Regions from separate parts of the Streptococcus iners subsp. hyiners genome, predicted to be linked through region 2. Evidence: predicted binding sites of a transcription regulator. Region 2 holds the regulator's gene; the other holds the start of a gene.
The links. Region 2 encodes Rex, which represses fermentation and respiration genes when NADH is low (regulators of the CRP and FNR family bind a similar motif). Its sites were predicted from a motif close to TTGTGAANTANTTCACAA; they were not measured.
Positions count from the first base shown of each region.

Region 1: adhE (bifunctional acetaldehyde-CoA/alcohol dehydrogenase) is a predicted target of Rex. The motif match lies at 3,272-3,289, and genes of this name have one in related genera.

Region 1 is NZ_CP118734.1:234,403-240,347, forward strand. Features, by position in the region: gene PW220_RS01340 (hypothetical protein) at 1-105, shown strand, start outside; gene hisS (histidine--tRNA ligase) at 486-1,766, shown strand; gene adhP (alcohol dehydrogenase AdhP) at 1,851-2,876, opposite strand; gene adhE (bifunctional acetaldehyde-CoA/alcohol dehydrogenase) at 3,320-5,945, shown strand, end outside.
Region 2 is NZ_CP118734.1:1,147,906-1,153,850, reverse strand. Features, by position in the region: gene gyrA (DNA gyrase subunit A) at 1-226, shown strand, start outside; gene PW220_RS05785 (class A sortase) at 231-980, shown strand; gene radC (RadC family protein) at 1,058-1,738, shown strand; gene PW220_RS05775 (redox-sensing transcriptional repressor Rex) at 1,781-2,422, opposite strand; gene PW220_RS05770 (DUF4649 family protein) at 2,603-2,806, opposite strand; gene PW220_RS05765 (DUF1831 domain-containing protein) at 2,809-3,153, opposite strand; gene PW220_RS05760 (cysteine desulfurase family protein) at 3,155-4,270, opposite strand; gene PW220_RS05755 (ribose-phosphate diphosphokinase) at 4,282-5,259, opposite strand; gene PW220_RS05750 (CYTH domain-containing protein) at 5,383-5,945, opposite strand, start outside.

The DNA of each region.
Region 1 (5,945 bases), 910 kb from region 2:
GCAGAAACGGCTTTAGAAAACCTCCTCAATCTGAACTCCGAAGAAAAACTTGAGGTTGAGATAGAAGTGAGCGACTTGAATTTCCAGATTGTGGATAAGAAATAGTTTTTAAAACAAGGAGGCTGGGCTCAAGCCCAGCACCGCTTCTCAAAGTTAGTGTCAACATCTCAGCGCAGTGGTTGATTGGCAGATTTGTTCGTGTTTTACACTCCAAATCTGACCTATACGACTGATGCGAACTCTGTTCGCCCTATTCCCAACCTCCAACAGTCACTACTATGACTGTTGGGGCTACACGGGGGTGGGAGTGGAACAGTCTGGGGATAGACTGTTTCAGCTCAACAATTAGAAATAAGGACTTGTTGACGAACTCTTCTATGAATGGTCGAGTTCTTTCCCACTCCCTTTTTGTCTGCTCTGCCATTTCCAAAAAAGATTAAAATATGATAAAATAAGGGGCAAGATATAGAGAAGTGAGAAGACCTATGAAATTACAAAAACCAAAAGGAACCCAGGATTTATTACCACAGGATTCTGCCAAGTGGCAGTATGTGGAAAACTTCACCCGCAGCATTTTCAAGCAATACAATTATGCAGAAATTCGCACACCGATCTTCGAGCATTACGAGGTCATCAGTCGTTCGGTTGGCGACACCACGGATATTGTGACCAAGGAGATGTACGATTTCTATGACAAGGGGGACCGCCATATCACTCTTCGTCCAGAAGGCACGGCACCGGTTGTTCGCTCCTATGTAGAGAACAAGCTCTTTGCCCCAGAAGTGCAAAAGCCTGCTAAGTTCTACTACATGGGTCCAATGTTCCGTTACGAGCGCCCACAAGCTGGTCGTCTGCGCCAGTTCCACCAGATTGGTGTTGAGTGCTTTGGCTCTAGCAACCCAGCAACAGATGTGGAAACCATTGCCATGGCTTATCACTTCTTTGGAGAGTTGGGTATCAGAGGTATCCGCCTCCACCTCAATAGTTTGGGTAATCCTGAGAGCCGTGCCGCTTATCGCCAGGCCTTGATTGACTACCTGACACCGCTCAAGGACCAGCTATCTAAGGATAGCCAGCGCCGTCTAGAAGAAAATCCCCTGCGTGTGTTGGATTCCAAGGAAAAAGAAGACAAGGTCGCTGTGGAAAACGCACCGTCTATCCTGGACTATCTGGACGAAGAAAGTACAGCCCACTTTGAAGCGGTCAAGTCTATGTTGGACAGCCTAGGTATTGCTTACACCATTGACACCAACATGGTACGCGGTCTGGACTACTACAACCACACTATTTTTGAGTTTATGACAGAGGTTGGTGGCAATGACCTGACCATCTGTGCCGGTGGACGTTATGATGGATTGGTGACCTACTTTGGCGGACCAGAAACGCCAGCTTTTGGCTTTGGTATGGGGATTGAGCGCCTCATCCTCGTCCTTGAAAAGCAAGGCATTGACCTTCCTCTCGACACCCAGTTGGATGTCTACATCGCAGTTTTGGGTCAGGAAGCAAATGGCGGAGCGCTAGACTTGGTTCAAGCTATCCGCAAACAAGGTTTCCGAGCAGAGCGCGATTATCTGGACCGCAAGCTCAAGGCCCAGTTCAAGTCAGCAGATGTCTTTGGAGCCAAGACCATTATCACACTTGGTGGAAGCGAGCTGGAAAGCGGACAGGTTGTGGTAAAAAATAACCAGACTAGAAGTCAAGTTGAAACAAGCCTGGAAATCTTAAAAACAGATTTCGCAAGTATTTTAGAAAAATTAGAGAAGTAGTAGCGAGGGCTACTACTTTTTTCTGGTTCTAAAAGCAAAAAAGAAGCGACAATTGGGTCGCTTCTAACTTTAGTAGAGTAGAAATTAGTGACTGTGGCAGAAGTCAAGTACCATACGGCCTTGGATAGTACCGGCAGCCATTTCATCAAAGACGGCTTCTGCATCTTCTACAGGGCGTTTTTGAACAACCGGAACAACTAGGCCTAGAGCACCGAAGTGGAAGGCTTCTTCTAGGTCTTTACGAGTACCAACTAGAGAGCCGACAACCTTGATACCGTCTAGTACTGTTTTGACAATGCTGAGGTCCATGTATTCAGATGGAAGTCCGACTGCAACCACATAACCGCCTGCACGAACGCTGTCAATAGCCTGGTTGAAGGCAACCTTAGAAACAGCCGTTACGACAGTTGAGTGAGCACCGCCGCCAGTTACTTCCTTGATATAGCCAGGCACGTCTTCCACTTCAAGACCATTGATGATGACATCTGCACCGACTTCCTTGGCTAATTCCAATTTGTCATTATTGATATCTACAGCGATAACGTGGGCATTGAACACTTTCTTAGCGTATTGGACTGCAAGGTTGCCTAGTCCACCAGCACCGTAAATGACAATCCATTGACCTGGTTCTAGGTGTGCTTCCTTAATAGCTTTATAACAAGTAACGCCCGCACAAGTGATAGAACTTGCTTGAGCTGGATCAAGACCTTCTGGAACTTTTACCGCATAGTCAGCTGTTACGATACATTGCTCAGCCATACCACCGTCAACAGAGTAGCCTGCATTTTTTACAGTACGGCAGAGGGTTTCACGGCCAGTAGTACAGTATTCGCAAGTACCACAACCTTGGAAGAACCAAGCAACGCTGACACGGTCGCCGACCTTCAGGCTAGTCACATCAGGGGCAATTTCAGTTACGACACCAATCCCTTCATGCCCAAGAACACGGCCAGGGACCTTGCCAAAATCACCTTGAGCAACGTGTAGGTCAGTATGGCAGACACCACAATATTCAATCTGAACCAGAGCTTCGCCAGTTTCAAGTGGACGAAGTTCTTTTTCAACAACGACAACACCAGTAGATTCTGGATTAACGACAACTGCTTTCATGGCAGACCTCCTATTTATTGTAGCACATTTTTTGAATGTGTTAATATAGATATTTTCTTGTTAATAATATCACATAAAACAAGAAAATGCAAGTAAATCAGAAGAGAGGGCTGTGTATCTGCTTTTGAAAACAATCAGATAATTACTGAAATTTTTTCATAAAAAGCCATTTACTTGTAAGCGTTTTCTTGTTAAAATAGAAACCAAGGGGGTTAGTTGTTAGATTTTTATGTCCTAGGTTTATTTTTGAAGCTGTTAACAGATAAATTTCAGAAAGTTTTCTGAAATGTACTCCAGATAAACAAAAAGAAAGCGTTTTCAAAAATAAAACAGAAAAAATGTGAAAAAAATAACAAATTCTCTTTACAAATAAAATAAAAAGTTGTAGAATAAGATTGTGAAAAAATTAACAAAATGTTAATAAGAAAATTTGGAGGAACACAATGGCTGATAAAAAAGTTGTATCACCAGAAGAAAAATTAGCAGAAGCTCGCAAGCACGTTGATGAGCTTGTTCAAAAAGGTTTGGTTGCTCTTGATGAGTTCCGCAAACTTGGTCAAGAAGAGGTAGACTACATTGTAGCTAAGGCTTCGGTAGCTGCTCTCGACAAGCACGGTGAACTGGCAATGCACGCTTTTGAAGAAACCAAACGTGGTGTATTCGAAGATAAGGCAACTAAAAACTTGTTTGCCTGCGAGCACGTTGTTAACAATATGCGCCATACAAAAACAGTTGGTGTCATCGAAGAAGATGATGTAACCGGCTTGACCTTGATTGCTGAGCCAGTTGGTGTTATCTGTGGTATCACTCCAACGACTAACCCAACGTCAACAGCTATTTTTAAAGCCTTGATTGCTTTGAAAACACGTAACCCTATCGTCTTTGCCTTCCATCCATCTGCTCAAGAGTCTTCAGCTCACGCAGCGCGTGTTGTCTATGAAGCAGCTGTGGCAGCTGGTGCTCCAGAAAACTGTATCCAGTGGGTAACAAAACCATCTATGGAAGCAACTTCTGAATTGATGAAGCACGACGGTATTGCGACAATCCTTGCAACGGGTGGTAACGCCATGGTGCGTGCAGCTTACTCTTGTGGTAAACCAGCTCTTGGTGTAGGTGCCGGTAACGTTCCTGCCTATGTTGAAAAATCTGCAAACATCCGTCAAGCTGCTCATGATATCGTGATGTCTAAGTCATTTGACAACGGTATGGTCTGCGCGTCAGAGCAAGCAGTGATCATTGATAAGGAAGTGTATGACGAATTTGTAGCTGAGTTCAAATCTTACAAAACTTACTTTGTTAATAAGAAAGAAAAAGCCCTACTTGAAGAGTACTGCTTCGGTGTAAAAGCCAACAGCAAGAACTGTGCAGAAGGCAAATTGAATGCGGACATCGTAGGTCGTCCAGCTGCATGGATTGCTGAACAAGCTGGTTTCTCAGTTCCAGAAGGTACTAACATCTTGGCAGCTGAAGTTACTGAAATCGGTGAAAAAGAGCCATTGACTCGTGAGAAATTGTCACCAGTTATTGCAGTATTGAAAGTTGAAGGCCGTGAAGAAGGCCTGGCAGCAGCTCGTCAAATGGTTGAATTCCACGGTCTAGGTCACTCAGCAGCTATCCATACAGAAGATGCTGAATTGGCCAAAGAATTTGGTACAATCGTACGTGCGATTCGTGTTATTTGGAACTCTCCATCTACTTTCGGTGGTATCGGTGATGTTTACAATGCCTTCTTGCCATCATTGACACTTGGTTGTGGTTCTTATGGACGTAACTCAATCAGTGATAACGTAAGTGCGATGAACTTGCTCAACATCAAGAAAGTAGGAAGACGTAGAAATAATATGCAATGGTTTAAAGTTCCTTCTAAAACATACTTCGAACGTGATTCTATCCAATACCTCCAAAAATGTCGTGACGTTGAACGTGTGATGATCGTTACGGACCATGCCATGGTAGAACTTGGTTTCTTGGATCGTATTATTGAACAATTGGATCTTCGTCGTAATAAAGTGGTTTACCAAATCTTCTCAGACGTTGAACCAGATCCAGATATCACAACAGTTTATAAAGGTACAGAATTGATGCGTACCTTCAAACCAGATACAATCATCGCACTCGGTGGTGGTTCACCAATGGATGCTGCCAAAGTTATGTGGCTCTTCTACGAGCAACCAACAGTTGACTTCCATGACCTTGTTCAAAAATTCATGGACATCCGTAAACGTGCCTTCAAGTTCCCAGAACTTGGTAAGAAATCTAAGTTTATCGCGATTCCAACAACATCTGGTACAGGTTCAGAAGTAACACCATTTGCTGTAATTTCTGATAAGGCAAACAACCGCAAGTACCCAATTGCTGACTACTCATTGACGCCAACTGTGGCAATTGTTGACCCAGCTCTTGTATTGACAGTACCTGCCCATGTTACTGCCGATACTGGTATGGACGTATTGACCCACGCAACAGAAGCATATGTATCAACAGTAGCAAACGACTTCACAGACGGTCTTGCGCTTCAAGCTATTAAACTTGTCTTTGAAAACCTTGAAAGCTCAGTGAAGAATGCTGACTTCCACTCACGTGAGAAAATGCATAATGCTTCGACTATTGCAGGTATGGCCTTCGCCAACGCCTTCTTGGGTATTTCACACTCAATGGCCCACAAGATTGGTGGACGTTTCCACACAGTTCACGGTCGTACAAACGCTATCTTGCTTCCATACGTTATCCGCTACAACGGTACTCGTCCAGCTAAGACAGCTACATGGCCGAAGTACAACTACTACAAAGCCGATGAGAAATACCAAGACATCGCGAAAATGCTAGGACTTCCAGCTTCAACACCAGAGGAAGGTGTTGCTTCATACGCACAAGCTGTTTATGACCTCGGTGAGCGTATCGGTATCCAAATGAACTTGAAAGCGCAAGGTGTGGACGAGAAAGAACTAAAAGAATATTCTCGTGAATTGGCTCTCCTTGCCTACGAAGACCAATGTACACCAGCTAACCCTCGTCTAGCAATGGTTGATCATATGCAAGAAATTATTGAGGATGCGTATTATGGCTACA
Region 2 (5,945 bases):
TGAGAAAAATGGATCTCTGGCTGGTTTGACAACGGTATCTGGTGATGAGGACATTATGGTCATTACCGATACAGGTGTGATTATTCGTACAAGTGTTGCCAATATTTCCCAAACTGGTCGTTCAACCATGGGTGTCAAGGTCATGCGTCTAAATGATGAGGCAAAAATTATGACATTTGCACTGGTAGATGCTGCAGATGCTAAGACTGAAGAAGAGCAGGAGTAGTTCTATGTCAAAACGTGCTAAAAGTAAAAAAGGAAAAAGTGGGATTTGGCGTAATCTTCTAGCTTTGCTGCTGGTTTTGATTTCTCTAGCTCTCATCTTTAACACCTCTATCCGTAATTTTATAATTGGATGGAATACCAATAAATACCAAATTTCAAAAGTGACTGCTGAGGACATTGAAAAAAACAAAGAGGCAGAAACTACTTTTGATTTTGAACAGGTTCAGGCAATTTCAACGGAAGCCATATTGGCGGCCCAATGGGAAGCGCAACGGTTGCCAGTAATTGGTGGTATTTCAATCCCAGAACTTGGAATCAATTTACCTATTTTCAAAGGTGTGGGGAACACATCTCTAATGTACGGTGCTGGAACCATGAAGGAAACCCAGGAAATGGGGAAAGGGAATTATGCTTTGGCTAGTCACCACATTTTTGGTGTAGCCGGTGCGGCGGATGTTCTCTTCTCTCCATTGGATAGGGCCCAGAATGGTATGAAAATCTATATCACTGACAAGACCAATGTCTATACTTATGTGATTGACAGTGTGCAGACAGTTACACCTGAGAGTGTCTATGTCATTGATGATGTAGAAGGACGTACAGAAGTAACATTGGTAACTTGTACAGACTATGATGCGACTGCACGGATTATCGTAAAAGGTGTGCTAGAATCAACAACGCCTTATACTGAAACCTCACAAGATATACTTGATTCATTTAACAAATCATATAACCAATATGATTATGGTCAGTAAGGTTTAAGACTGAGAATTTTCTCAGTCTTTTTTCATTTTCTTGCTTGTTTACGAATAAAATAAGTGAGGAGGATTTTATGTACCAAATTGATTTTAAGGAAGAGGCACTTTTGCCACGAGAAAGATTGTTAGAAGTTGGGGCAGAAAAATTAAGTAATCAGGAATTATTGGCTATTTTCATCCGAACTGGAACCAAAAATGAGCCTGTTTCTATCCTGTCCAATAATCTACTCAATCGCTTGGAAAGTCTGGCCGCCCTAAGGGAGCTCTCCATTGAAGAATTGCAGAGCTTGACGGGCATCGGTCGTGTTAAAGCGATTGAAATCAAGGCCATGATTGAGCTAGGAAAACGGATTAACCAGTCGGAGCTATTATTGAATGAACGAATTTTAGGCAGTGAGAAATTGGGTCGAAAGATGATCCAAGAACTTGGAGATAAAAAACAAGAACATCTAGTTGCCCTCTATCTCAATACGCAAAATCAGATTATCTGCCAAAAGACTATTTTTATAGGAAGTGTCAACCGGAGTATTGCTGAGCCAAGAGAGATCTTGCATTACGCGGTAAAATGCATGGCAACATCCATTATCATTGTTCATAATCATCCGTCGGGATCCGTTGAGCCAAGTAGGAACGATTTATTGTTTACCGAGAATTTAAAAAAGTCCTGCGAAACACTAGGACTGGTCTTGTTGGATCATTTGATTGTAGGCAATAAGGATTATTATTCTTTTAGGGAAGAAAGTGAGCTATTTTAGAGGATAAAAAGAGAGGAGCCGGGAATTCGGTTCCTCTGTTCATTATTCACCCTTGCGCATGAAATAGAGAAGGGTTTGCAACTCGCTGGTCAGGTCAACATACTGAACGACTACATCTTTGGGAACCGATAAATTGACCGGAGAGAAACTGAGAATGCCTTTGACACCAGCTTCTACTAATATATCGGTTACCTCTTGAGCCTTGATACTTGGGACAGTCAGAATAGCTGTTTGGGCACCTGCTTCCAAAATACGTTCCTTGATTTCAGAAATAGCATGGATGGGAATATTTTCATCAACGGTTCCAACCGCTGGATTGTCATCCGCTTCAAAGGCCATGACAATTTTCATTTTATTGCGCTCATGGAAGCGGTAGTGGAGTAGGGCACGGCCCATATTTCCGACACCGACAAGCATAACATTTGTAATCGAATTGTCATTGAGAATTTCCGCAAAGAAATCCATCAATTCTTTTACATTGTAGCCAAAGCCACGGCGACCTAGTTCACCGAAGTAGGAGAAGTCACGGCGCACGGTTGCGGAGTCGATACCGATGGCTTCTGCAATTTCCTTGGAGCTAGCTTTTTCAATATTTCCGGCATAAAAGCGTTTAAAGATACGATAGTAGAGCGAAAGGCGCTTGGCAGTTGCGCGCGGGATATCTGCTTTTTTTTCGTTTTTCACAATGACCTCCTTAAATATGGTTGGCGACAATACTATACTAGCTGACTGGTCTAATGCTTATTTTACTTGAGTATAGGCCTACCAATTTTTCATTCATTTTCAATTCTTTCTTCTATTCTAGTCCAAGATTGTGAAAAAATCAACAGATTGGATTGAAAAAGACTAAGCATGAAATCTTGCCTAGTCTAGTGTTTGAAAGTAGCGGTAGAGGTCACCAATGGTTCCTTTATAATCTAACTCGTGACCATCTCGTGTTAGTTTGGTTACAGGATAGTAATCAGGAAGAGTGAGGCAACCTGAGAAGGCCAGTTTGGCTGCATCCAGATTGTCAAATTCCTGTTTTCTGTCTATTTTGTAAGCATCTTGATAGTGAATAATAATCATGCTTAACCTTCCTTGGTAAATAGGTCACGGTCCACTAAGCTATCCATCAAGAAGTAGAATTTTTCCTGGATGACCTTGTTTCCATTTTCTTTAAAGATATTGACCAAGTGCAAGCCAGATTTGTCTGTGATGTTGATTTTAAAACCGTTCAACTCTTTATTGACAATAATCTTTAAAAGAAAACCCTGATTTGAGTTAGGAACTTCTTCCAAGAGGCGCGTGAGTTGGTAGTGCCCTGCTTTTGTTTGTTCAAAAGTGGTATCTCTCAGGGTGTATTTTTTGATGTTAGAGCTAATGTGATAGGTAAATGCGCAATCTTTTAGGTTAACTGATTGTTGAAAGGCCATTTTATCCTCCAATGATTTTTTGTAATTCTGTAAGAAGAATATCAATCTCTTCTAGAGTATTTGTTTCAGATAGGCTGATACGGATGGATTCTTTTAGCCGATGGGAATTTGTTCCGTACATGGCTTCAAGTACATGACTGTTCTGAACAACGCCAGCAGTACAAGCTGACCCACTTGAAACTGCAATTCCAGCCAGGTCTAATCTCATCAGAACTTGCTCATTGAGCTTGTCTGGGAAACCTATGTTGATGACATGAGGGAGATGGGAACCAGCTTGATTGATATAAAATGTAGCCCCATCTAGTCCGGAAATGAGATGTTCTTTCAAACTTTCGATATGGGCTGTATGTAGCTCAAGTAACTGGATTTGTTCCTTGAGGGCAAGTGCCATGGCAGCTATTCCTGGTAGGTTCTCTGTGCCTGCTCGGTGTTGTCGCTCTTGCTTACCTCCATGAATAAGTGCGTCAAATCCTTGCAAGCGACTATATAGAAAACCAACTCCCTTTGGTCCGTGGAATTTATGGGCAGAAGCAGCTAGAAAATCAATCCCATAGTCAGCGGGCTTCACATCCATTTTTCCGATTGCCTGCACAGCATCTACATGGAAGACTGCCTGATGGTCGGCCAATAGTTGACCAATTTCTTTAATGGGAAGCAGTTGACCAGTTTCATTGTTGGCAAACATGGTGCTAACCAAGATGGTATCTGGGCGTAGGGCTTCTTGGATTTGCTGGGCAGTGATGACATGATTGATCGGCTGAATATAGGTTACTTCAAATCCAAAACGCTCCTCAAGATACTGCATGGTATGAAGAACTGCATGGTGCTCGATAGCAGTAGTAATCAGGTGCTTGCCTTTGGCTTGATTGGCAAGGGCATAGCCCTGAATAGCCAAATTATCAGCCTCAGACCCTCCAGCTGTAAAAATGATATGATCTGCTGGGACATCGAGAACTTGGGCGATATCCTGTCTGGCTTGGCGTAAAATTTGGTTGGCTTTGCGACCAGCCTGGTGAATACTGGAAGGGTTGCCATAGGTTTCTTGCGCTACTTCCAACATCCGTTGGAGAGCAGTGGGAGATAGGGCAGTGGTGGCTGCATTATCTAAATAAATCAAATAAGGTACTCCTAGTTATTTTTTTCAGGATTTGTAAACTTAAAGAGTGGGCTAAGTGGTTGGTGTTCTTGAATACGATGGATGGCATCAGCAATCAAGTCACTAGCAGTGATGAAGGCGATATTTTTAGGCTCTTGTTCCTTACTTGCGACTGAATCGGTTACAAGGATTTCTTTGATTGGAGAAGCGTCCAGAAGTTCCGCCGCACTACCCGCGAACAGACCATGGCTGGCAACAGCGTAAATTTCAGTAGCTCCGCCCTCTTGAACGATTTTTGAGGCTTGTGAGAAGGTCCGACCAGTATTTAGGATATCATCAACCAAGATAGCTTTTTTACCAGCAACATCCCCGATGATGTAACCTTCTGAACGCTCAGAATCATCTTGAGCGTAGTCGATAATAGCAATAGGAGCATTCAAGAATTCCGCGATATTACGCGCACGTTTGATACCAGAATTTTTTGGACTAACGATGACAACGTCTTCACCACAGAGTCCTTTTTCCATGTAATAAGACGCGAAAAGAGGTTCTGTAAGAAGATTATCAACTGGAATATCAAAGAAACCTTGAATTTGAGAAGCGTGTAAATCGAGTGTTAGGACACGGTCAACACCTGCTTTGACCAACATATTGGCAACAAGTTTAGCAGTGATTGGTTCGCGTGGAGATGCGGTACGGTCCTGACGAGCATAGCCAAAATAAGGCATAACAGCAGTAATAGTGTTTGCACTTGCACGTTTGCAGGCATCAATCATAATCAGCAATTCCCACAAGTGGTTGTTGACTGGGTAGCTAGTAGATTGGATGATATAAACATCTACACCGCGGACAGATTCTTCAATGTTGATTTGGATTTCACCGTCTGAGAATTGGCGTGAGGATAATTTTCCTAGTGGAAGACCAGCTGATGCGGCAATTTTTTCAGCGATGGCACGATTGCTATTGAGTGAGAAGATTTTAATGTTATTTTCACCGAGTGGTTGACCCATTTTCAAGTAACTCCTTTTACACACTAAGCTTTTATGAGAAACATAAAAGAAAATTTTACAATAGATGGTTCTATTCTATCAAAAAAAAGAAATTTTTTCAGTATTCAAGTAAAAAAATCAGCCTTATTGGACTGATTTTCGATGGCTAGCAGTTCGTGCAACCTTACTACGGGCATATTTAAATTGGATGGAGTTCTTCTTGAGAAAGTCTTCAAAGAGAATTTTTCCTTGGTGGGCATCAGTTACTTCAACTTCCAGTTCGTAATCCACTTGCCCGGCATATTCATTTTCATCTAGAGCCATAAGTCCGATGGAGGTTTCTTTTTCATGACGTTTGGTAGTCAGGCTCCCCCAGACAGCCAGTTTGTCAATCGGAACATCTGTGGCTGAGATGATGTCGGCAATGTGTCCTGCGGGCAGTTGGAAGTTTTCGATTAACTGATGAGCAGTCTGGATGTCTAGAACTTGATTGTACTCTTGATTGCCAATTTCCTGGGGAATTTTTAAGGTCAGCTCTGCTATTTCCTTAAAAGTCCGTATACGGAGTGAAAAACGGTGGTTCTTCATATCTAAATCAGGAGTGTCAATATAGTGGTTGGTTTGAAGAACAGGGCTTACGTCTGAAAAATCAGAGAGAAGGCGTAGGTACTCGGATTTGGTTAATAAGGTTTTATACTCAATTTCAA